4 regions of the Corynebacterium sp. 20-84 genome follow, and region 4 is predicted to be linked to each of the others. Evidence: predicted binding sites of a transcription regulator. Region 4 holds the regulator's gene; each other region holds the start of a gene.
What was found. Region 4 encodes LexA, which represses DNA repair genes until DNA is damaged. Its sites were predicted from a motif close to CGAACANNTGTTCG; they were not measured.

Region 1: the regulator LexA is predicted to act here: its motif matches at 1,753-1,766, upstream of ACUY2Y_RS02150 (HNH endonuclease signature motif containing protein).
Region 2: the regulator LexA is predicted to act here: its motif matches at 4,480-4,493, upstream of ACUY2Y_RS11260 (DUF222 domain-containing protein).
Region 3: the regulator LexA is predicted to act here: its motif matches at 1,799-1,812, upstream of ACUY2Y_RS08880 (HNH endonuclease signature motif containing protein).

What each region holds. Positions count from the first base shown of each region.
Region 1 is NZ_JBRBCB010000002.1:139,727-145,738, reverse strand. It holds gene ACUY2Y_RS02155 (phosphotransferase) at 1-279, shown strand, start outside; gene ACUY2Y_RS02150 (HNH endonuclease signature motif containing protein) at 276-1,700, opposite strand; gene brnQ (branched-chain amino acid transport system II carrier protein) at 2,005-3,405, shown strand; gene ACUY2Y_RS02140 (LLM class flavin-dependent oxidoreductase) at 3,472-4,449, shown strand; gene ACUY2Y_RS02135 (GntR family transcriptional regulator) at 4,515-5,288, shown strand; gene ACUY2Y_RS02130 (ABC transporter substrate-binding protein) at 5,299-6,012, shown strand, end outside.
Region 2 is NZ_JBRBCB010000017.1:11,113-17,124, reverse strand. It holds gene ACUY2Y_RS11295 (thiazole synthase) at 1-104, opposite strand, end outside; gene thiS (sulfur carrier protein ThiS) at 107-307, opposite strand; gene thiO (glycine oxidase ThiO) at 307-1,389, opposite strand; gene ACUY2Y_RS11280 (hypothetical protein) at 1,386-1,889, opposite strand; gene ACUY2Y_RS11275 (ectoine synthase) at 1,939-2,313, shown strand; gene ACUY2Y_RS11270 (cation transporter) at 2,316-2,924, shown strand; gene ACUY2Y_RS11265 (Nramp family divalent metal transporter) at 2,983-4,203, shown strand; gene ACUY2Y_RS11260 (DUF222 domain-containing protein) at 4,565-5,833, shown strand; gene ACUY2Y_RS11255 (thiamine phosphate synthase) at 5,830-6,012, opposite strand, start outside.
Region 3 is NZ_JBRBCB010000010.1:85,747-91,758, reverse strand. It holds gene metG (methionine--tRNA ligase) at 1-294, shown strand, start outside; gene ACUY2Y_RS08880 (HNH endonuclease signature motif containing protein) at 301-1,659, opposite strand; gene ACUY2Y_RS08875 (ASCH domain-containing protein) at 1,900-2,610, shown strand; gene ACUY2Y_RS08870 (DUF3806 domain-containing protein) at 2,607-2,996, opposite strand; gene ACUY2Y_RS08865 (TatD family hydrolase) at 3,021-3,857, shown strand; gene ACUY2Y_RS08860 (transglycosylase family protein) at 4,029-5,147, shown strand; gene rsmA (16S rRNA (adenine(1518)-N(6)/adenine(1519)-N(6))-dimethyltransferase RsmA) at 5,159-6,012, shown strand, end outside.
Region 4 is NZ_JBRBCB010000008.1:94,084-100,095, reverse strand. It holds gene nrdR (transcriptional regulator NrdR) at 1-237, opposite strand, end outside; gene ACUY2Y_RS07630 (hypothetical protein) at 310-681, opposite strand; gene lexA (transcriptional repressor LexA) at 960-1,634, shown strand; gene ACUY2Y_RS07620 (DeoR/GlpR family DNA-binding transcription regulator) at 1,766-2,545, shown strand; gene ACUY2Y_RS07615 (1-phosphofructokinase family hexose kinase) at 2,689-3,654, shown strand; gene ACUY2Y_RS07610 (PTS fructose transporter subunit IIABC) at 3,668-5,698, shown strand; gene ACUY2Y_RS07605 (HPr family phosphocarrier protein) at 5,763-6,012, shown strand, end outside.

The DNA of each region.
Region 1 (6,012 bases), on a different contig from region 4:
ATTGATTTTGAGGGCGAACCTGCCCGCCCCCTTGAACAAAGGCGGCTGCCAGATCATCCTTTGCGGGATGTCGCCGGAATGGTGCGAAGTTTCGGGTACGTGCATGCAATGGGGGGTCAGGCTGACGTCGATAAGCTGCTCGCTGGGTACGAAATCGAGCCGAATCCGATCCTGGATGCGTACATCGCTGACAAAGCTGCGTACGAAGTCGTCTACGAATCCAACAACCGGCCCGACTGGGTCGAGATCCCGTTGCGCGCGATCCGCGAACTGTCCTAATCCTCCGGCGGCGGCTCGTAGGTGGGCATGGGCTCCGGGTGGAAGGGGAAGCGCAGTCCGTACTTCTCCTCCAATTCCAGGAGTTTTTCGAGGCACGCTTCGTAGTCGAAGTCCTTCTCGAAATCATCCAGGACCTTGTGGCACTGCGCGAAGAACCTGGCGTTTTCGCGCTTGAGCCGTCTGACGTCGTTGAGCGAACGCGACCACTTCGGATTCGTCGGGGTGATCTGGCTTTCGAGCACGCTTTCCGGTTCCACTCGGGCATACGTTCCATCCGCGAAGAGCCACACGACCTCACCGGTGACCGGATCCGGGACGTAGAACGCCAGACGGTCAGTCTTCATGTTGTGGTGATGCTGGCAGAGGCAGTAGAGATTATCTGCGTTCGTCTGGCCTCCTTCGTCGTACGGGATCCGGTGATCCAGCTGGCACGACCAGGCGTCGCGGCTGCACCCCGGGTAGATACAGGTTCCGTCGCGGCCGCGAACAAAAGCTCTGACTTTCTCGGGTGCGACGTAGCCGGCAACGGTGTGAGCCGCAGCCCCTTCAAGGTCGATCACGCTGATATTGAACGAGTGGAACATTTCGGTGCCGACAGCGCCCGACCACCCGAAACCGGGAATGAACACGGGCTTGGTGGTGTCCACGCTGCCATCCGGTTTCTTCGGCGCGTAGGCGAAGATGGTGGCGGGGAGCTCGGCGGCGACGCGGCCCGTGAGGAGCTTGAGGGTCGCGTCAGAATCGGAGAGACCGTGCTTGCGCGCGGTCGCCCTGATCGAGGACTGGGCTGCAGCCATCGTCGCGTTGTCCGCGGAGAAGGTCAGACCAGACAGCCCGACTCCCGAGGGATCGGGATGGAAATCGAGCTGGCCGAAGCCAGGGGGCGTCTCCCCGCGCTTCTTCTTTTTCTCTGCGTCGAAAGCCACGGAGCAGTCCAGGGTGGCCATCAGCAGGTTGAGCTGACGGGTGACCATATACGGCGTCGGCAGCTGCTGGTTCGGGGTATCGGGCGTGAACAGGCCGACGAGGAGGTCGTCGATCTGTTCGTAATCCTCGGGAGCGGCATCATTGCCCAGCCGGTTCACTGCTTTTTCGATGGCGCACAACCGCTTGATGTCCAAGCGCTGCGTCTCATTTTGAAGGTCGCGCAGGCGGGGCAGCTGCTGGAGCGTCATGTAGGCGAACATTCCCTCCTTCACATAAGAGGGAGTCAACCCGGTGCTGATACTCACGGCAGTGACTTCCGCGTCCGCATCGTGGGAACCAAGGAACTCGTCGTTTTGTGCATATCGGCCAAAGATGGCGTGCTGTGCGCGCCGCAGATAGATGCCTGCGGTGCTGTCTGGGTCGTCGGGATTCTCGCTAGCGAAGAACGCACCGGGCGGCGGAGAATGCCCGGGCGCTTCGACTTGGGCGCTCATGGTCTGCTCCTTATCTCATCGGGATCGTTGTGGATCGCTTTCAGACGCATTTGAAACATCTGTGCGAACAGTATTGCAAACGACCTAGACACACCTCCTTGAAAGCACTCATAGTTATCCACAGATTCGCCAATACATTCGACTTCTTATCCACAAAATGCAGGTCGCATCGGAATTGGGAAGGAGGAATTTCGAACATGGACGGGACGTCGATAAGCAAATTTTTCACCCAATGGAACCCTGTTCCGCAGCATGAGATGATAGGGTGACCCCTACGATTAGTTCATTTTCCTAGGGAGGCCCAATGTCTACTGCGGTGTCTAGCGGCAACAAGACGCAGACCAGCGCGATCGTGATTACAGCGCTCGCACTCTTCTCGATGTTCTTCGGTGCCGGAAACCTCATCTTCCCGCCCATGCTCGCGGTACAGGCGGGCGAAAACTTTTGGCCGGCAATCCTCGGCTTCCTCACCACGGGTGCGTTGCTGCCCGTGCTCGCCGTGGTCGCGATCGCACTGTCCGGCTCGAATGTGCGCGACCTTGCGCAGCGCGCGGGCTCCTTGTTCGGCGTGGTGTTTCCCGTTCTCGCGTACCTCTCGATCGGCGCGTTCTATGCTCTTCCGCGTACAGGTGCCGTGTCCTTCGAGGTCGCCATCACGCCGGTGTTCGGTTGGGACAGCACACTGACCGCGGCAATCTTCAATATCGTGTTCTTCGGCATCGCCCTCGCCCTTTCTTGGAATCCGACGCGCATCACCGACACGCTGGGCAAATTCCTCACGCCGGCGTTGGTGATACTCCTGGTCGTCATGATCGGCATGGCGCTGTTCACGATGACGAACCAGCACTACACCCCGAGCGAGGATTACGCCTCCAGCGCGTACCCGGCGGGCGTCCTCGAGGGATACCTCACCATGGACTCGATCGCCGCACTGGCATTCTCCATCGTCGTCATCGCATCCCTGCGCAATAAGGGATTCGCCGAAGGTAAGCCCCTGGTTCGCAGCACCATCCTCGCTGGCCTCGGTGCAAGTATCTTGCTCGCACTGATCTACGTCGGCCTCGGTCTGATTGGCCGCGCCATGCCTGAAGCGACGCAGTACGACTCGGGGGCACCTTTGCTTGCCGACGCAGCCCTGCAGCTCATGGGCCGCCCCGGCCAAATCGTCTTCGCTCTGATCGTCGTTCTCGCGTGCCTGACCACCGCGATCGGACTGATCACATCCACCGCGGAGTACTTCTCCCAGCAGTTCGCGGGTTCGTACCACACCTGGGCCACCATTTTCGCTGTTGCCTCCGCGGTCATGGCGACGCAGGGCCTGGACTTCGTGATCGCCATCGCTGGTCCGGTCATCGGTTTCCTGTACCCGCCGGCGATCGCCCTGATCTTCGTCACCCTCATCGAGCCGCTGTTCCGCCGCCGCACACGCCTGCGCTGGGGCTTCTTCTTGCCGATCTGGGTCGCCGTCATCTGGTCGCTGATCTCCACCTTCATCAGCCTCGGGTGGGCTGCGGACGCACTGACGCCGCTGGTCGCGTGGTCGCCGATGCAGGGCTTCGATCTCGGCTGGCTGCTGCCGACGGCCGTGGCGTTCGCAATCGGTGTCGCCATCGACCTTGCTAAGCCACACGCCCCGCTGGAGATCGGCACGCAACGCACTGTAGAGGGCGAGACCCTCGAAGAAGCTGAAGCCAACCTCGCCTAACCAGAAATAAAGCGTCCTTCCACTTTGTTGCAAGGGGTGTACATTGCCCCGACTGGAAGGACGACCATGACTCCCCTATCCCTGCTGGATTTCTGCACTGTCCGAGACGACGAGACCCCTGGCCAGTCCATGGAGCGTTCCGTGGAATTGGCGCAGACGGCAGAGAAGCTGGGATATGGCCGGATCTGGTACTCCGAGCACCACAACATGCCGTCGATCGCATCGTCGTCGCCGGCGGTTCTCATCGCGCACATCGCCGCCAAAACCGAGAAGATTCGTCTCGGCGCTGGTGGCGTCATGCTTCCTAACCATGCGCCGTATGTGATCGCGGAGCAGTTCGGCACATTGGCTGAGCTGTATCCAGACCGGATCGATCTCGGGTTGGGCCGCGCACCAGGGACGGACCAAAATACGCTTGGTCGCGCTCTTCGCCGTGACCCGATGTCCGCGGAGAATTTCCCGAATGACGTGCTGGAGTTGCAAGGCTATCTCGCCGGGGATTCTGTCGTGCCAGGCGTGACTGCCGTGCCCGGGGCGGGCACGAATGTGCCTCTGTACATTCTCGGCTCGTCCATGTTCGGAGCGACGCTGGCCGCGAAGCTGGGTCTTCCCTATTCCTTTGCCTCCCATTTCGCGCCGACGCACTTGGAAGAGGCGACGACGTACTACCGCGAAAATTTCCAGCCTTCTGAGCACTGTGAAGAACCATTCGTCATCGCGGCGGTGAACGTCACCGCATCGGAGAGCGAACAGGATGCGGCGCGGCAGACAGAACTCGTGCGCCGGAAGCGCGTGAAGGCATTCCTCGGCCGCCAGGGACGGTCGTTGACCGAGGATCAGTTGGACACGGTGATGAATTCTCCGCAGGGCCACCAGATCGTCGGCATGTTGCGCTACACGGCACAAGGCACGGGCGAGCAGGTGGCGGAATACCTGGAGGGTTTCGCAGAGCACGCGAAGGCCGATGAACTGATGATTTCTTTCCAGTCTCCGACGCATGAGGAAGTACTGCATTCGATGGAAATTGTCTCCACATTTATGTAGAAGAAGAAATGCATATAAATGTTGGTTTCCAGCTCAAGCACTGTATTGTACTCACCATCTAGTGAATACTTGACAGGAGAATTACCATAGCCCGCCAACAACATCAGGAGATTGCGAACCACCTCCGCAGCCTGATCCACGACGGCACGCTCGCCCCGGGCGACCCGCTCCCTTCTGAAGCTGAGCTGTGCGAGAAATTCGATACGTCGCGCGGCCCCGTCCGCCAAGCTGTCGCAGCGCTCCGCGGCGATGGTCTGATTTCCTCCGGGCGCGGGCGGCGTTCGCTCGTTCTGGAAGCCCCGAAGTCCAACAGCTTCGACGCACTGATCTCCACCTCCTCCCTTTTTGCGGAGGCACAGCAGGAAGCGGGCGAGCGGATCCTCCGGGTCGCGCGCGAGCCCGCGTCCCAGGATGTCGCGGAGGCGCTCAACCTCCAGGTCAATGACCAAGTGGTGGAGATTGTCCGCATCCGCACGGCGAATGAGACCCCAGTCCTGTTGGAAAGGCTCGTGTTCCCACTCAAGTTCGGAGAGCGATTCCTCACGCTCGTTCCGGGCGAGCAGCCAGTGCACCAGCAGCTTTTCGACGAAGGCGTGGTCATCGACAACGCCTCCCGTACAGCAGAGGCGTCTACGGCGACACCTCGCCAGGCAGAGCTGTTGGGCATTTCCGAGGGCGACCCGGTGTGGCGACTGGAAATGCGGGCTTTCACGTTCCAGGGTGAACCCGTCGAGTACGCGGAGACTTTCTACCGGGGCGACATGGTCAAGGTCGGGCTGAGCAGTGTGAGGGGCGCGTCCATTCCGGTGAGGTTTGAGATCGCCGCAGCGCAAGAATAGCCTTTTGCTTATGAGAGCATTGGGTGCCGCAGTGGCGGTGCTGTCGGTCGGATTGCTGTCCGCATGTTCCGCGGGCAGCACAGCGTCGAATGTCGGCCGCATCGAACCGGACAGCGTAGTCGTGGGCACGACATCACCGCCCGCCTCGCTCGACTTCACCACCACGGGCGGTGCCGCGATCCCGCAGGCGCTTATGAACAACGTTTACGAGACGCTCGTGCTTATCGACGACAGCGGCCAACCCCAACCCCTCCTCGCCGAGAGCTGGGATGTCAACGAGGACAGGACGGAATATGTCTTTCACCTCAAAGACGGCGTGACTTTTTCAAATGGCGAGAAATTCTCCGCCGAAACGGCCGCGTTTTCCATCAATTATGTGCGCGAGGAATGGACGAATGGACTCGCTAAGCAGATGGACCCAGTCAAAGACGTCGAGGTGGTGGATCCACTGACATTGAAGGTGACATTGGATGCTCCGTCTAATAGTTGGTTGTGGTCGATGGGGACATTGACGGGGGCGATGATGGCCCCTGGGGGCGTCGATAAGCTAGCAACCGATCCCGTGGGGACCGGACCGTACGTGGTCGACAGCTTCGCGCTCGGCGAGTCCATTTCTTTTGATGCGCGGGAGGATTACTGGGGTGAGCCGGCGCGCCAAGATGCCGCGATCCGGTATTTCTCGGATGCTGTGTCGTCGGTGAATGCTCTGCGCGTCGGCGATGTC
Region 2 (6,012 bases), on a different contig from region 4:
GTTCCCGATGCGACCAGCGCGCGCTCCAGCATGTCCTGCGAGCTCGCCCCGCCGGTGCCCATGATCAGGTGCGAGTTGAATTTCTTGCCAGCGATCTCCAGCATCGCTAGCCTCCCTGCACGGCGGTGAGGATGTCTACCTTCGCGCCGTCGTCAAGCTTTGTCGTCTCCCACTCGGAGCGCGGAACGACATCGCCGTCGACCGCGACGGCCGTGCCCGCGGGTACCTCGCCGAGACGCTCGCGCAGAAGCTCATCGACGCTTCCTGCCTCCGTCGTGATTTCTTCATCGTTGACGATCAGCTGCATTAGTTCCTCCTTGAATGACGCAGGGGATCACAGGCTTCCAACTCTACGGGTGGCTGTGCACCTTCGACCAGCGCGGCCCCGCACTTCGCGCCCATGGCGGCGAGCAGAATGCCGTGGCGGAAATAGCCGGTGGACACGACGACTCGGTCGCTGACACGGCCGAGATATGGCAGGTCGTCCGGCGAACCGGGGCGCGCGCCGACGTGCGTTTCGATGAAATCGCAATCCTCGATGCCGGGCACGATCTCGCTGGCGTCGCGCAGCAGTTGCAGCACGCCACCCGCCTGCGGTTGCGCCCGATCGTCCTCGCGCGTCGTCGCCCCGATCGTGAGCGTGCCGTCCTCGCGCGGAATCAGGTAAATCGGTCGGTCTTCGACGAAACCGCGGATCACATGGTCGATCAACGGCCGCTGATGCTCTGGCACGCGCAGCTCCACCATGTCTCCGTAGACCGGGCGCAGCTTCAGCGGATTTTCGCCGTCGAACCAGCCCGTCGTCTCGCGCGCGCCGAGCCCGTTGGCCAGCACGACCTGCTCGGCATCGACGTCGTTGACATCGCTCACGGCCTCCGCAACGAACTCGACTCCGGCTTTAGCGCACGCATCCTGCAACGCGGTAGCGAATAGTCGCGGACGGACCTGGTGGTCGCCGGGGATATGCACGGCACCGCTTATCGACGGCGCCAGCGCCCCCTCCAGCTTCCTCGCCTCCCGCGTGGTGACCCGCTCCGTGGTCATCCCGTGGAGCTCTTGGTAGGCCTGCAATTCCTCCAGGTGCGTCTTGTCAGCCCGGTCTTTCGCCACCACCAGCGTTCCGTCAGTGCGGTAGCCAGTGGGGGAGTCCGTGTACTTCTGTGTGAGCTCGATCAGCTCCGGGTACCACTTTCCGGCCGCGATCATCAGCGGAAACAGCGGGTCCTGCTTGTACACCACCTCTGCCGCCGGTGCGAGCATCCCGCCCGCGTGCCAGGTCGCGCCGCTGGCAGGCTCCGGGTCGTACACCGTGACGGAGTGGCCGCCGTCGGCGAGACGAAGCGCCGTCGATAAGCCGATAATGCCCCCGCCGATTACTGCAACCTTCATGCTTTCCTTCTTTGCTGCCATTTATCGATCGCCCACCAGAACAACGGAATGAAAGCGACCGCGATGATCCAGTAGATCAACCAGAAACTGCCCGCAAGACCCGTGAGCGTGATCATCGCCGCCAAAATCACGATCGTGATCACGCATGCGATGACACAACGGGTGAGGTCGAATCCCTTGCCGCTCACGTCCGAAGTGCCACGCCACTTGTGGTCCATTGCCTGGATGAGGTCCTTGCCAAAAGCGATGGCGAAAACCGCATAGAACGCGCCGAGCCCATGAAAGAAATTTGCCCAGCGCATGTCCGCGATGCTCCAAAACGTGTAGATGAGTAGCACGAAATTGATCGGGATGGTGGCTACCAGCAGGGCGTATCCCGTTTTTGGGAGCCTGAACACGTAGCGCAGGGCCATCCCGCCGAACAAGCAGAGCCAGTACGCGATCTCCGCGAGAATGATGGCAAGGATCATGATCCCGACCATACGCGCCTCGCCGTACACGAAATTCCTTTAGCGTGGATAGAGCAACCGATTTAGTTAAGGAGAGTTTATGTTTATTCGTTCCCGTGACGATGTCGAGACTGTTGAGTGGGGTGGCGGCACCTCCGAGCGCCTGCTGACCGCCAAGGACAATATGGGTTATGCCGTTGCTCACACCGTCGTGCGTGCCGGCACCGAGTCGAAGCTGCAGTACCGCAACCACCTCGAGGCCTGTTACTGCATCGGCGGCTCCGGCGAGGTTGAGGACACTGAGGGCAATGTCTACCCGATCACCCCGGGCACCTTTTACGTCCTCGACGAGCACGACGCCCACTACCTGCGCGGCGGTAAGGACGAGGACCTGATCCTGGTCTCCGTGTTCAACCCGGCGATCACCGGCGATGAGAAGCATTCCCTGTCTGAGGATGGCTTTAGCTCCTACTAAACATGACTGAACAGCGTATTCGCCGCGCCGTTCTGATCGTGGCGCTGCTGAACTTCGGCTATTTCTTCGTCGAGTTCGCAGCGGCCATCGCGATCGGATCGGCGTCTCTTTTTGCCGACTCGGCGGACTTCCTCGAGGACACCGCAATCAACATGCTGGTGTTCTTCGCGGTGGCGTGGTCGGCGGCGCGCCGTCGTAGAGCGGGCTCCGTGCTCGCCGCCCTGATCCTGATCCCCGCGATCGCCGCGATCGTGACCGTCGTGCTCAAGATCGTGAACCCGGAGCCACCCTCGCCTGAGGGGCTGACCGGTGTGGCTGTAGGCGCGCTCGCGGTGAACCTGATCTGCGCCGTGATCTTGCTGCGCCTGCGCAACGAAGGGTCCTCCCTGGCCACCGGCGCATGGCTCGCCGCGCGTAACGACGCGTTGGCCAACATCCTCATCATCGTCGCCGGCCTGCTCACTTTCGTGTGGGCGACTGGCTGGTTCGACATCATCGTCGGCGCGATTATTGCCGCCGTGAACTTGTCTGCCGCCAAGGAAGTGTGGGAAGAATCCCGCGAGGAGCACGACTCGGTCGAGGAAGCTTTCGCGGATATGGAGGACTGCTGACACTTTCTCACATAAAGTGATGTGGAGCACATGTCACTAGCGATAGGAGACAGGTCTCATGTCCACCGCCAAGAAACAACGCTCCGCATGGCTCGGCCCCGGGCTTCTCATCAGTGCCTCATTCATCGGGCCGGGCACCGTCACCACCGCCACAGTCACTGGCGCAAGTTTCGGCTTCGCGCTGAGCTGGGCGATCGTGTTTTCCATCATCGCCACGATCATCCTGCAGGAAATGTCCGCCCGCCTGGGATTGATGGGCAAAATAAGCACGGGCGAAGCGATGCGCGCGACCTTCGAATCGCCCGTGGCCAAGCTCTTCATGATCGTGCTCATTGTCACGGCCATCGGCATCGGCGGCGCGGCGTACGCGGGTGGCGACACGACGGGCACAGCACTCGCGCTTAGCGACGTGACCCACCTTCCAGTCCCCGTCCTCTCCGGCATCATCGCCGCTGTGCTCGTCCTGCTGCTGCTCACTGGCAGTTATAAATTCTTCGAGCGCTTCATGACTGCGCTGGTGATCATTCTTGTCGGCGTCTTCCTCGTCACCGCTGTGGCCGTGAAGCCCGATGTTGGCGCGCTTCTCCACGGCATCTTCGTTCCCGAAGTGCCCGCTGGGGCAGCCTTGACCGCCATCGCTCTGATTGGCACCACGGTCGTTCCGTACAACGTTTTCCTCCATTCCAACCTGGTGCAGGAGAAATGGGGCAATGAACCGCAGGACCTTGCTATGAAGAAGGCGCGCGTGGACAACGTCGTCTCGATCTCCATCGGCGGCCTGATCACGCTGGCCATTCTCACCACCGCCGCGACCGTGATGTTCAGCCAGGGTTTGGAGGCTGAGTCTGCCGCCGACCTCGCCGACCCCCTTCGCCCCATGCTTGGCGACGTCGCCCCCTGGGTCCTTGCCATCGGCCTCTTTGCCGCCGGCATGACCTCTGCCGTCGCCGGCCCTCTTGGCGCCGCCTACGCCATCTGCGGAGTCATGGGCTGGTCCCGTGACCTGACAGACAACAAATTCCGCGCCATCTACCTCACTGTTGTTATCGTCGGCGCCATCATTGCCATCACCGGCGTCAACCCAGTGCAGGTCATCATCCTTGCCCAGGCCGCCAACGGCATCCTCCTGCCCGTTGTCGCCTTCTTCCTGCTCTACACCATGAACAACAAGAAGCTCCTCGGCGATCACGTCAACGGCCTAGTGACCAACATCATCGGCGGCATCATTTTCGTGATTACCGTCGTCCTTGGAGGCATGACGCTTATCGACTTGTTCTAGTGCTCTAGGGGGTCTCAAATCCGCAGGGACTCCGCAGTGCGGAGTTTTAGGGGGTGCTGGCGTGGGTAGGCGTTTGTGAAACCGCAGGGACTCCGCAGTGCGGAGTTTTAGGGGGTGCTGGCGTCGATAGGCGTTTGTGAAACTGCAGGGACTCCGCAGTGCGGAGTCGGGGGCGGTGCCGCACGTCGGCGTTTTAAAGGGGTTGTTTGGGGCGTCGATAAGCGCTTTGCAAACGTGCAGGAACTCCGCACTGCGGAGTCTCTGACCAGGTATGTTCGAACGCTTGTGCGAGTGTGTCCAAGTCGTTTTGTATGGTTCGTTTAACAAAAGCAAACAACCATTGGGGGGAATCATGTTGGTGATGGAAGCAGGGTCCGAGCTGAGGGCTGAAGTGCTGGCCGAAGAGATTGTTGATAGGTATCGCTCGATGATGCGTTCGAGGGCTGGTCTCTTGGAGATGATCGGGGAGTTCGACCGTCGCAGTCTCGCCCAGGAATGTGGGGCGTCCAGCACGGCGACGTGGCTGATGCGCCGTCTGGGGATCTCTGAGTCGTCGGCGCACGAGTATGTGTACGTGGCGCGGCAGCTGCTGAATTTTCCGTATCTGGCGGAGATGTTCGCAGCGGGGAATTTGAGCTACTCGGCGCTGCGGCTGTTGCTCAAGTATCTCACGCCGGAGAATGAGGTCGAGCTGGTGGAAAAGGGGATGGAGTTGGGGCATAACGGCCTGGAATGCGCGCTGGCCGGACGCGAAAAGGCCGGAGGTGATAAGCCGAAAAAGGAGTACTACCTGCGGATGGCGAAGGAAGATGACGGGGACCTGACGCTTTGGGCGCGGCTCAATCACGTCGACGGGGATGCCTTCTGCGCCGCGCTGAAGATCGGGCATCTCGCATTCGCGGCGAGCGAGGAGGAGCTGAGCTCGCTCATCGGGGAGGACGGATACGTCGACCCGGCCAAGCTGGATGCCCTCATCAAGGCGAAGGAGGAGGAAGAGGAGAAGATGCAGGCCAAGAAGGACGTTTCGGGCTTCGGTTTGCCGACGGGGCGTGCGATGGTCCACGCGCTGATGGGCATGGTCAACGCGGTCAGGTCGCAACCGCAGAGCAAGCTCCGGGCGCCGGGCGCGCAGGTCAGCGTGATGGCGACACTGGATGGCCGAGCGTACCTTCCCAATAATGCCGGGGTGGCGTCGGAGGGGCTGGCGAACCTCGTGGCCAATGCGCTGGTGCGCCTGGACACGGTCGATGACCGCGGATTGATCATCAACGCGGGGCGTTCGACGCGTTTGGCAACGGATGGGCAGATCCGCTCCCTGTTGGCAATGTGGGGCGGGCAGTGCGCGATGCCGGGATGCACGCACACGCGCTTCATGGAATTCCACCACATGGAGGAATGGGCCAATGGCGGCCTGACGGACATGGACAACCTTATCCCGCTGTGCTCCGCGTGCCACTCGCTGGTCACGGAGGGCTACGCCGAAATCACCCGTCACGGAGATGAGATCGTCTTCGACTTCGGGGACGGCAGCCGCTACGTGTCCTACAACCACTCGCTGCCGGTCCGGAACGACTCCTACGTGATGCCGAAGGTGGAGAAGCGCGGATGTGCCGACAGTTTCGCGAGTTAGCTGCGTCCGCGGTCGACGCCGGCCACCACGCGCTCAACGTAGTCGCGCGGATCCTCGGCGTTCATGATGCCGCGGACGATGGCGACACCGTCGACGCCGGTGCGGGCGAGGTCCTCGGCATCGTCGACGGTGACATCGCCGATGGCGACGATGGGCAGCTCCGATGCTGCGACGAGGGC
Region 3 (6,012 bases), on a different contig from region 4:
ATCCCGCACACCGCGCAGAAGGTTCATGAGACTCTCGGCCGCGACGGCATCTGGGCCGCATCCTCACGTGTCGAAGAAGTTACCGACGACGAGGATCTCGAACTCGTCGGCGTTGGTTTGCCCGAGAAGGGGCAGACCTACCCGGTCATTACCGGTGACTACGCCTCTCAGCAGGCAGTGTGGTCTCGCGTCGATGTCGTGCCGGGCACGAAGTTGGAGAAACCGAAGCCGCTGATCGCCAAGCTCGATCCGGAACTCGGTGAGACCGGCCCGGAGTGGGCGCCTGTTCAGTAGTTTCCACTAGTTCGCCTCCGGGTAGAAGGGGAACTCGAGGCGGTACTCCCGCTCCAGTTCAATGAGTGCCGCCACGCACGCTTCGTAGTCGCGGTCGATGTCGTACGCGTCCAGGATGGCGTGCCCCTTGGCGAAGAACTGTTCGCGATCCCGCTTGATGCGCTGGATATCGTCGAGCGTGCACTTCCAGCGCGGTGCCGTCGGCGTGGTGTGCCGCGCGAAGAGTCCCTCGGGGTCGACCACCGCGTACGTTCCGTCCGCGAAGAGCCACACGATGTCGCCGGTGACCGGATCGGGAACGTAGAACGCCCGGCGATCGGTTTTCACGTTGTGATGGTGCTGGCAGAGCGAGAAGAGATTCGCTGCGGTGGTCTGTCCTCCTTCCTCATAAGGAACGCGGTGGTCGAGCTGGCACTTCCATGCGGGGTGTTCGCAACCGGGGTAGATGCAGGTCCCATCGCGACCCTGCGCGTATGCGCGGACCGAGTCGGGCGGAACATATCCAGCGATCGTGTGGTCTTTAGCGCTCCGGAGGTCGACGATGGTCGAGCCCATGGCATGAGCCATCTCGGTTCCAGCTGCCGTCGTGTGGCCGAAGCCGGGGACGTAGGCGGATGCAGATTCGTCGATAGTTCCATCCTCGCCCAGTGGCGCGTATGCGAAGATCGTGACGTCCGCCGGCGGAGTGATCTCCCCGGTGATGAGCTTCACCAGTGCCTCGACGGGCGCGATATCGTGCTCCTTCGATGCCTCGAGGATGAACTCCTTGATCGCCGCCATCGTGACATGGTCGGCAGTGAGCGTCATGCCGGAGGTGCCGTGGGTGCCGCCGACATGGAAGTCGAGGTCGCACTGGCCGGGAGCCTCGTTTTCGCGGGACTTCCGCTTGCGCTTGTCGTGCGCGACGGACGAGTCGATGTCACCGATCAATTTGTTGAGTCGGCTCGTGACCTTGTGGGCGCTCGGCAGCTCCTCGTTCGGCTTCGTCGGTGTGAAGAGGTCCACGAGCATCTTGTCGATGATGTCGTAGTTCTCCTGGTCGACGACGCTGCCCAACATGCTCACTGCGCGGTCGATCGCCTTGAGCCGCGAGATGTCGAGGCGTGCCGTGTCCTCCTGCAGCTGCCGGAGACGCGGCAGCGAAGCAAGCGTCATGTACGAATAGACTCCCGACTTCACTTCGTTCAGCGGAAGTCCGGTGGTGGAGCGCAACCGTGCCATTTCGGTGTCGTGGTCGGCGGAGCCGTAGAACTCCTCGCCGTCCTCCGCATAGTGGCAGAAGACCGCGTGGTGTGCCCTGCGCAGCGCCATTCCATTCACGGCATCCGGATCGTCCAGGTTCTCAGTGGCGAAGAACGGTTTCATCTTGGTCCCTCCCTTCCAAGCTCGCGATCCTGCGGTTTCAGCAGTGTCATGATTTCCCCCTAAATGTGACTGCTTTTTCTGTTGTGCGAACAGTCTTTCACATAGGGTGAACCACACCATGTGAAAAGAGTCCGAGAATCGAATGGCCGTTCGAAAATATGGGTAAAGTTCCAGGTCGGCAGAGAATGTCCTCGAACAACGAGGCACGGCTCCGGTTGGAATAGGCGTTAGGGTGGGGGAATGATTACCCATGCATTACGAGAATTGGCTGCGAGTGCCAAAGAACACGCGGCGCGCTTTAACGACGGCGAAGACCACACTGTCGCGGCGGCGTTGCTGACTGCATCAGGAAGGCACGTGCTCGGCCTCAATGCATTTCATTTCTTGGGAGGCCCATGCGGGGAAGTCTCTGCTCTAGCCGCTCATGCGGCCACGTGTCCCGAGGATCCGGTGCGGGCTGTCGTAGCGGTGTACGGGCCCACGGGTATCGTTATTCCGCCGTGCGGCAAGTGCCGGCAGGTCCTGTTCGACCTCGATCCCGAAATTCAGTGCGTGGTCCGGACAAGTAATGGCTTCGAGGCGCCGACTGTCGCGGAACTCCTTCCCAACGCGTTTGACTGGCGGAATTTGGGCGGGGATCAGCGCGTGTACATGTGGGAGGGTTACGAAGAAGCAATTCGAAGTGGAGCGAAGCGGCAAACAATCCGTGTGGATGACCCCTTCCGGGAAGGTGGTGCGCAGCTTGTCTTCGAAAAAGAGTCCGGAGTCACGGTGACTATGCCTGCACGGATTGTCTCGGTTGCCACAATCCAACGGTCCAGCCTGACAGAAGAACATGCAAAACTGGATGGATTTGCTTCGCTGGGTGAGCTGCACGAGGCGTTGGACGCACATTACCCGGGGCTGGCTCCGGAAGACCCAGTCGACGTCGTCAGCTTCGAGATCGGTTAACCCAAGAACTGCTTGATAAAAGCAGTCAACTTGCCCGGTTCCTCGTCCTCGAAGCGGGTGTCCACGACCACCAGGGGTGCGGTGTACATGTCGTGGTCGGGGGAGGTGACGACGAGGTCGGTGCCGTAGTCGTCGATAAGCAATTGCCATGCGAAGTTGTGCTCGCGGATGAACGCGTCGCCGAGCGCTGTGCCGTACATGCGCGCGATGTCGCCGCGGGAATATGCGCGGCGGAGGTCGGGGTCGAGGGCGAGGTAGTCGCCTAAGGTCTCTTCGAATGAGGCGACGATGTCATCGATCGACCCGTTGATGCCGGCACCGGCGGCTTCGGCGAGGTCGCGGTCGATCTGGGAGCGGGTGGCGGCATCGATGTCGTGGAACTCCATGCGCCCGAGGATAGGCTGGAACACATGTCGAAGAAGAAACCGCGCCCCACGCCCGTTCCGGCCGAGCGAATTGCTGGGCTTATCGACGCCCACACCCACCTCGCTTCCACTGGTGCCCGCACCAAGGATGAGGTGGATGCGGTTGTTGAGCGCGCAGTCGATGCTGGCGTTGAGAAAATCTGCACTGTCGGCGACGGGCTCGACGAGGCTGAATTGGCACTACAAGCTGCTCATTTCAATGACCGTGTGTTCGCGGCGTGCGCGATCCACCCGACGCGCGCGGGCGAGCTCGATGATGCGGTGCGGAAGCGTCTGACGGAGATGGCTGCGGACGAAAGATGCGTGGCGGTGGGGGAGACCGGCATCGACACGTACTGGATCAAGCATGATCCTGACCGGACTGCACCCCTGGACGTCCAGGAAGAGGCGTTTCGCTGGCATATCCAGTTGGCCGTTGATTCCGGCAAGGCGCTCATGATTCACAACCGTGAGGGCGACGAGGAGATGATGCGGATTCTCGCCGACTCGCCACGCCCGGAGCATGTCATGCTGCACTGTTTCTCTTCGCCCGTTGAGGTTGCGCGGGAAGCTATCGAGCGTGGATACGTCTTGTCTTTCGCGGGCAATGTGACGTTCAAACGCAATGATGATCTCCGGGAAGCGGCGAAACTCGCCCCAGTCGGCCAGCTGCTGATCGAAACTGACGCGCCGTACATGACACCGGAGCCGTTCCGGGGTGCGCGCAACGAGCCTTCCCTGATCGGGCATACGGCGAAGGTGGTTGCGGCTGCGCGCGGAATGGCGGTGGAGGATCTCGCTGCGGAAGTGGGCGGGACCTTCGGGCGCATCTTCGGTGTGTGAGGTAGCACACTTTTGTATTTGCGCAGGTTGGTGGTGGCGCACGTGTTTGCGGTGGCACGTGTGATTCTTGTGGCGGCAAGCAACATCCTGGCCAGGTGAATTTCTGGTGTAAGGGCGATCTTTACCGTATCGTTACATAGGTTCGCTTCCCCCAACTGAGGATTTCTTTCTATGTCGCGTCATCGTCGCATCAATAAGACCTCGACCACCCGCGCCGTCATCGCCTCCACGGCAGTGGGTGCCCTCGCCATCGGTGGAGCCACCACCGCAGTCGCCGCGCAGAAGTCGGTGACCGTGGACGTCAACGGCGAGCCCATCGAGCTGACCACTTTCGCTGGTAATGTCGGCGGAGCGCTCCAGGCCGCTGGCGTTGAGGTGGGCGAGAAAGACCTCGTCTACCCCGCACCGTCGAATGCCCTGAACAGCGGCGACACGGTGACCGTCCGCACTGCAAAGCCTGTCGCAGTCACCATTGACGGTGGCGAAGCCCAGGAGTTCACCACCACGGCGCTGACCGTGTCGGATTTCCTCAAAGAGCTGCCGGGCGCAGGTGGTTCTTCCCATGCTTTCGCTGAAGATGATGTGCTCACCGACAACATGACCATCGATCTGACTTCCCCGAAGATCGTGGCTATTCATGACGGAGGCAAGACCACCTACGCTGCCGCGGCCGCCAAGACGGTTTCCGAGCTGCTCAGCTCCCGCGGTGTGCTGGTGGACTCCAACGACCGCGTTTCCCCGGGCATGGATGCCCCAGTGACCGGCAACATGGACATCACCATTGACCGCGTCGACTTCGATGAGCGCACAACCGTCGAGGAATTCGACGTCGAGCCGCACTACGTCGAAGACGAAAGCCTCGCCCCGGGTGAGGAGAAGGTCCGCGAGAAGGGTGAGAAGGGCAAGCGCGAAACGACCCGCCGCATCGTCACGGTGAACGGCGAGGTGGAATCCGATGAGATCGTCAAGCGGGAAGACACCCGTAAGGGTCGCGCGGCTGTGATCGCTCGCGCCAAGAAGGAATCCGCTCCCGCTGTCGCAGGCGGTTCGGTCTGGGATTCGCTCGCGCAGTGCGAGTCCGGCGGCGACTGGTCCATCAACACCGGCAATGGCTTCTACGGCGGTCTCCAGTTCACTGCATCGACGTGGGCCGCGTACGGCGGCACTCAGTACGCGCCGACCGCGAACTTGGCTACCCGCGAGCAGCAGATCGCTGTCGCGTCGAAGGTCCAGCAGGGCCAGGGCTGGGGTGCATGGCCTGCCTGCACCGCGAGCCTGGGAATCCGCTAACCTCGGAGGGCATGACTAGCCCCGACATCCAGTTGCTCGGCCCGGTGGAGATCCGGGCGCTCGCCGATGAGCTCGGGGTGACCCCGACGAAGAAACTGGGGCAGAATTTCGTTCACGATCCGAACACGGTGCGGCGCATCGTGGCGGCGGCTGATATCAGCGCTGACGACACCGTTCTAGAGGTCGGTCCCGGCTTGGGCTCGTTGACGCTCGGTCTGCTCGAGGTCGGGTGCCGGGTGTCCGCCGTCGAGATCGATTCGCGGCTGGCGGAGAGACTGCCGCAGACTGCCGCAGAATTCGCGCCGGGGGCAGCGGGCAGGCTGTCGGTGCTCAACCAAGACGCGCTCAAGGTTCAGTCCGACGAGATTGAAGCGCCGACCGCGCTGGTGGCGAATTTGCCGTACAACGTCGCGGTCCCGGTGCTGCTGCACCTGCTGGAGGAATTCCCCAGCATCCGCCGCGTGCTCGTGATGGTGCAGCTCGAAGTCGCGGATCGCCTAGCGGCGGACCCCGGCTCGAAAATCTACGGCGTGCCCAGCGTCAAAGCGTCGTTCTACGGCGACGTGCGCAAGGCGGGCAATATCGGCAAGAACGTTTTCTGGCCCGCGCCGAATATCGAATCAGGGCTCGTGCGTATCGACGTCCGCGACAAAGGGTGGCCAATCTCGTTGCGCGAGCGCGTTTTTCCGCTTATCGACGCAGCGTTTGCGCAGCGACGCAAGACCCTCCGCGCCTGCTTAGGCGGGGTATATGGGTCGTCCGCTGCAGCAGAGGAAGCGTTGCGCGCGGCCGGCATTGACCCGCAGCTGCGCGGCGAGAAGCTCGCGGTGGAGGATTTCGTGCGACTGGCACAGGTGGGTGAAAA
Region 4 (6,012 bases):
GTCATCAGACACGTCGCGACCTTGGCACGCGCGACGCACGCCGACGATGAGCTTGTCGCGGTCGAAGGGCTCGCTGACCCCGTTGCGCTTCACCACCGTCAACACAGCTTTCTCCATGGTGGTGAAACGTCCCCCGCACTCCGTGCATTCGCGACGGCGGCGGATGGCTGCTCCTCCGTCCACGAGACGCGAGTCTGAGACGCGGGAGCTATCATTCTGACAAAAAGGGCAGTGCACGACACTGCATCTTACCCGTTCGCTGCGGCCATATTTTCGCCCCCGGCCCGGCCGAACGGTCCCCCCTGCTTGCTAGCGCTGCGAGACAGCCGCAATCTGGTTACCCGCATCCTGCGGGACGAAGCCGGCATCCCCACCGGAGAACGCTCCGCCGAAAGCCGATCCGACAATCAGGGCCAAACCGAAGAGCGCGCCCATGAGCGCCGCCCCGGTCTTCTCGCGGCGAGTTTCGAAACTATCGGCGCCGCCCTCATCCCTGTCGGAATGGCCGTCCGGGATAGGACCGTATTTTCGATTGGATGATTCCAGCGTTCGAACATGCACCGGCGTGTCATTGCCAGAACGGCGGCGATCCAGGTCCCAGACATCCGCCGGCTGAACGCGTTGCGGCGTCACCTTAGAGAAAGAATCAGTGCTGTTAGTGCGTGCGATGGAGATGGTCATTGTCGTTCCCTTTCTTGTTGTGTGGTTGCGATTCTATGGCCCCGTTGAACCACCGCCGCCACACCGTTCGAGTAGATGTTCGATAGCTTCTATGTTCGATTTATAGCAAGGGTCCGAATTTTTGTCTAGGCGCACGCGAAATATTTCGAACAAATTTGCTCATACGTGGTAAACAGGAGGCAAGGGAACCGAACGCCGGGCAGCGTCGTCGAAGTATGTGAGGGTTTTCACCCACCACACCGCTAACGACGATCACGGAAAGAAAGAGGACGCAGCCAATGCCGAAACGAGAAGACAAGAAGCCTGACCTGAAGTCGTTGACCGAGCGCCAACGTCGCATTCTGGAGGTCATCCAGGATGCGGTGGTGCTCCGGGGCTACCCGCCGAGCATCCGCGAGATCGGGGATGCTGCGGGGCTGCAATCGACGTCCTCGGTGGCATACCAGCTCAAGGAGCTCGAGAAGAAGGGCTTTTTGCGGCGCGACCCGAATAAGCCACGCGCCGTCGACCTGCGCCATCTGCCTGAGACCGCCGGTCGCAAAACCCGCAAGCCGGAGCCGACGCCGGAAGATGCAGCTGCCCCGCGCTACATCCCGGTACTCGGCCAGATAGCAGCAGGCAACCCGATCCTGGCGGAAGAGAATGTGTCGGAGTATTTCCCGCTTCCCGAGGAGCTCGTCGGCGACGGCGATCTCTACCTCCTCCAGGTCGTCGGCGAATCCATGCGCGATGCGGGCATCCTCGACGGGGACTGGGTCGCCGTCCGCACGCAGCCCGTCGCGGAGGAAGGGCAATTCGTCGCCGCGCTTATCGACGGGGAGGCGACCGTCAAGGAATTCCACCAAGACTCCTCCGGTGTGTGGCTTCTGCCCCACAACGAAGCTTTTGCCCCCATTAAGGGCGACGATGCGGAAATCATGGGCCTGGTTGTCTCTGTTTTCCGCCGGCTCTAACCTCCCCGTCCGGGGGTGAATCGGGCACACCCGGACACCCGCTGGCCCGATTGCGTTCTCTTTGTGGGAATAATGGTGCACGAGCGTGAGTGCCTCGCACGCGATGTTCGAGGCCCCGGAAGGAAGTGCCCATGTACGCCGAAGAACGGCGCCGCCAAATCGCGTCCCTGACAGCAGTCGAGGGGCGCGTCAACGTTACCGAACTCTCCGATAAATTCGACGTCACAGCTGAAACAATCCGCCGCGACCTTGCTGTCCTCGACCGCGACGGCATTATTCAGCGCGTGCACGGCGGTGCGGTGTCGAGTCAGTCGTACCTGACCACAGAGCTTCCCTTGGACACCCGCCTCCGCTCGGCGACGACGGCGAAGTCAGCGATCGCGAAAGCCGCGCTGCAGTTTTTGCCTTCCGGCGAAGGGTCGGTCTTCCTCGACGCGGGCACGACGACCAACGTCCTCGCAGGATTGATCAAAGACGCGCCTGGTGCACCGTCATTGTCGTTCGTGACGAATTCTCTGCCGATCGCAGTCGATCTGTCCAGCTCGGGAAAGCTCAACATCCAGTTGCTCGGCGGCACTGTGCGCGCCATTACGCAGGCAGTTGTCGGGGACACAGCGCTTCGCACACTCGCGCTTTTGCGTGCCGACGTCGCGTTCATCGGCACCAATGCCCTCACCGTCGATCACGGCTTATCGACGGCCGACGCCCAGGAAGCGGCAGTGAAATCAGCAATGGTGACCAATGCCCGCAAGGTAGTGGTGCTGTGCGATTCCTCGAAGTTGGGAAGCGATTACCTGGTCAGCTTCGCGGGGCTCGACAGTGTCGACGTCGTTGTCACGGACACCGACGCACCGTCATCCTTCGTCGATGAGCTGACCGAGCTCGGTGTCGACGTGATCCTGGCCGAGTAAGCCCCCTCCCGCACTGGTGCCCCGATTGTTGAGCACAGTCACACAACCGGGCATACTCGGACATAAAGGGACGCGACTCCTCTACCCCCATATTGGAGGAGCTTCACCCTGCGCACGCCAAGGGCCAGGAAGGGACACGCCACGTGATTGTGACATTCACTGCCAACCCGAGCATCGACGTGACAATGTGCGTCAACCGTCTTGAACTCGGCGGAGTACTCCGCGTGACCCGCAGTCTCCGGCAGCCCGGGGGGAAAGGAATCAACGTCGCCAGCGCCATGGTGAAAGCCGGCCGCGACACCGTTGCCATCGCGCCCGCCGCCCAGCACGACCCCTTTGTCGCTCTTACGGCTCGGACTGGTCTCCGACTGCGGACGATTCCGGTCGACGGTGCAGTCCGGACGAATACCACCGTCACCGAAGCCGACGGACGAACGACCAAGCTCAACGAGCCCGGCGCAGCGCTCACGGAGACCGTCATGCGAGCGCTTGAAGCGGAGCTCACTACGGCTGCATCCGCACCGGCGACAAAGGCAGTGGTCCTCGCCGGGTCGCTTCCGCCAGGAGCACCGGCAGACTGGTACCCGACGCTCATCCGCGCTCTGCGCACGACCTGCCCCGAGGTGCTGATCGCTGTTGACACTTCGGACGAACCGCTCAAACAGCTGGGGGAACAGGTGGACGGGGCGGCGCCGGACGTCGTCAAGCCGAATGCTTTTGAGCTCGGTCAACTCTGCGGACGCGACGGTGCCGAGCTCCAACGCCAAGCAGAAAGCGGCTGCTTCGAACGGGTCGCAGATGCCGCGCGGGAGCTCGTCGAAAAGGGCATGAGCGACGTGCTCGTCACTCTCGGCGGCGCCGGCGCATGCCTTGTCACCGCGCACGGCGCATGGCACGCCGCCGCCCCACCCGCGCAGGTGCGCTCCACCGTCGGTGCGGGCGACAGCGCACTGGCAGGCTATGTCCTCGCGCGCCTGAACGGCGCGGATTTCCCCGACGCGCTCCGCCACGCCGTCGCCTACGGCACCGCAGCCGCCGCGAACCCCGGCACTGAAAGCCCCTCCCCGGACGACATCGATCTCGAACGCACCCTAGTGCGCGAACTCTAAGAAAGGCCACACCGTGTCTTCACCTACCATCACCCCGGACCTCGTCCGGCTCGACTGCGACTTCGGGGAAACGCCCGGCGATGTCATCGGACACCTCGCTTCGATCGTTGCGGAGGCAGGACGAACCAACGAGCCGAGCACGCTTGCCGACGCCGCCACCGCCCGCGAAGAGAAAACCGGCACCGGCGTCAACGGCCGCGTGGCAATCCCCCACTGCCGCACCTCCGCGGTGAAAGAACCGACGCTTGCTTTTGCGCGTCTGTCCCGCCCCGTCGATTTCGCAGGCCCAGACGGCGACGCCGAACTCGTTTTCCTCATCGCCGCCCCTGAGGAAGGCGGCAAGGAACACTTGAAGATTCTGTCGAAGTTGGCGCGGGCGCTGGTGCGGGGGGATTTCGTCGATAAGCTGCGCACTGCCGCGACCCCTGCGGACATCGTCGCAGCCGTCGACGAGGTGCTCAGCGCGACGAAGAAGAGCAGCTCGGGCGCAGCATCCGCGCCGAAGAAGCGCATCGTCGCCGTCACGTCGTGCGCAACAGGCATCGCGCACACCTACATGGCCGCCGACGCTCTCGAGCAGGCAGCGCACGGCCGCGACGATGTCGAGCTGCGCATCGAACCTCAGGGGTCATCGGGCGGGGGCCGAGTCGACCAGGAGTTCATCGATTCGGCGGATGCCGTCATCTTCGCCCACGATGTTGCCGTGCGCGACCGGGAGCGCTTCGCGGGCAAACCTGTCGTGGACAGTCCCGTCAAGCGTGGCATCAACGAGCCTAACGCGATGATCGACGAGGCGCTTGCCGCCGCCGACAACCCGCACGCCCGGCGCGTACCCGCCACCGCTGTCGAAACGCGCGGCGACGTCGGCTGGCCGAAGCGTATCCAGCAAGCCGTCATGACGGGTGTGTCCTACATGGTGCCGTTCGTCGCAGCCGGCGGGTTGTTGCTCGCGCTCGGTTTCCTCGTCGGAGGCTACGACGTCGCAGCTGGTTGGCAGGTCATTCCGCTCGAATATTCGCCGACGAATTTGCCGGGCAGCGATGTGCTTATCGACGGAGCCCCCGTCCCCTTCGACCGCTCCGGCTGGGCCTTGTACCTGGGCGCGGTCCTCTTCGCCATCGGGCAGTTGGCAATGCGGTTCGTCGTCGCTGCTCTTTCCGGCTATATCGGCTACGGCCTCGCCGGGCGTCCCGGCATCGCCCCAGGTTTTATCGGCGGCGCTATCTCGGTGATGGTCGGCGCCGGGTTCATCGGCGGTTTGGTCACCGGTCTCCTTGCCGGTCTCATCGCGTACTGGATCGGCTCGTGGAAGGTGCCGCGTTGGCTCGGTTCGCTGATGCCGGTGGTGATCATTCCGCTACTGACTTCGCTGGCCGTGGGTCTACTCATGTTCCTGCTGCTCGGTCGCCCGCTGGGCGCAATCATGACGAGCTTGCAAGCGTGGTTGGAGTCGATGAGCGGCTCGTCGGCAATTCTGCTCGGCGTCATCGTCGGTCTCATGATGTGCTTCGACCTCGGCGGCCCCGTGAACAAGGCTGCCTACCTTTTCGGTACTGCAGGCCTGTCAGCGGGAACCGACGCCGCCTACGAGGTCATGGCTGCTGTCATGATCTCCGGCATGGTCCCGCCGATCGCCCTGTCTGTTGCGACATTCCTCCGCGCAAAGCTTTTCACTCCCGCGGAGCAGGAGAACGGAAAATCAGCGTGGCTGCTCGGCCTGTCGTTCGTGTCCGAGGGTGCGATCCCGTTCGCCGCGGCCGACCCGTTGCGCGTCATTCCGTCGATGATGCTGGGCGGCGCCGCTGCCGGCGCGACCTCGATGGCGCTCGGCGTGGGAGCGAAGGCACCGCACGGCGGCATCTTCGTCATTTTCGCGTATGAGCCGTGGTGGGGCCTTTTCATCGCCCTGGCAGCCGGCGTGGCAGTCGCAGCACTCGCCGTCATCGCCGCCAAGCGCCTGTGGCCCAACAAGACCATTGAGGAGGCAGCGCACAACGCTGTGACTCCCGAACCGACACCGACACCGTCAGCCTCCGCCGCGTAACCGTTCGGCACTGCAAAAATCTCCTACGATAGGTCGCATACGCGCCCCAGAGAAAGGACTTCACATGGCTTCCAAAACAGTCACCGTCGGCTCCACCGTAGGGCTGCACGCCCGCCCAGCGACCGTGATCGCGGAGGCGGCCAGCGAGTACGACGACGACATCATTCTCACCCTCGTCGGCGGCGACGAGGACGATGAGACGGATGCCGCATCGTCCCTGATGATCATGGCCATGGGAGCAGAGCACGGCGCCGAGGTGACTGTCTCGTCCGATAACGACGAGGCCGTCGAGAAGATCGCGGCGCTCATCGAGT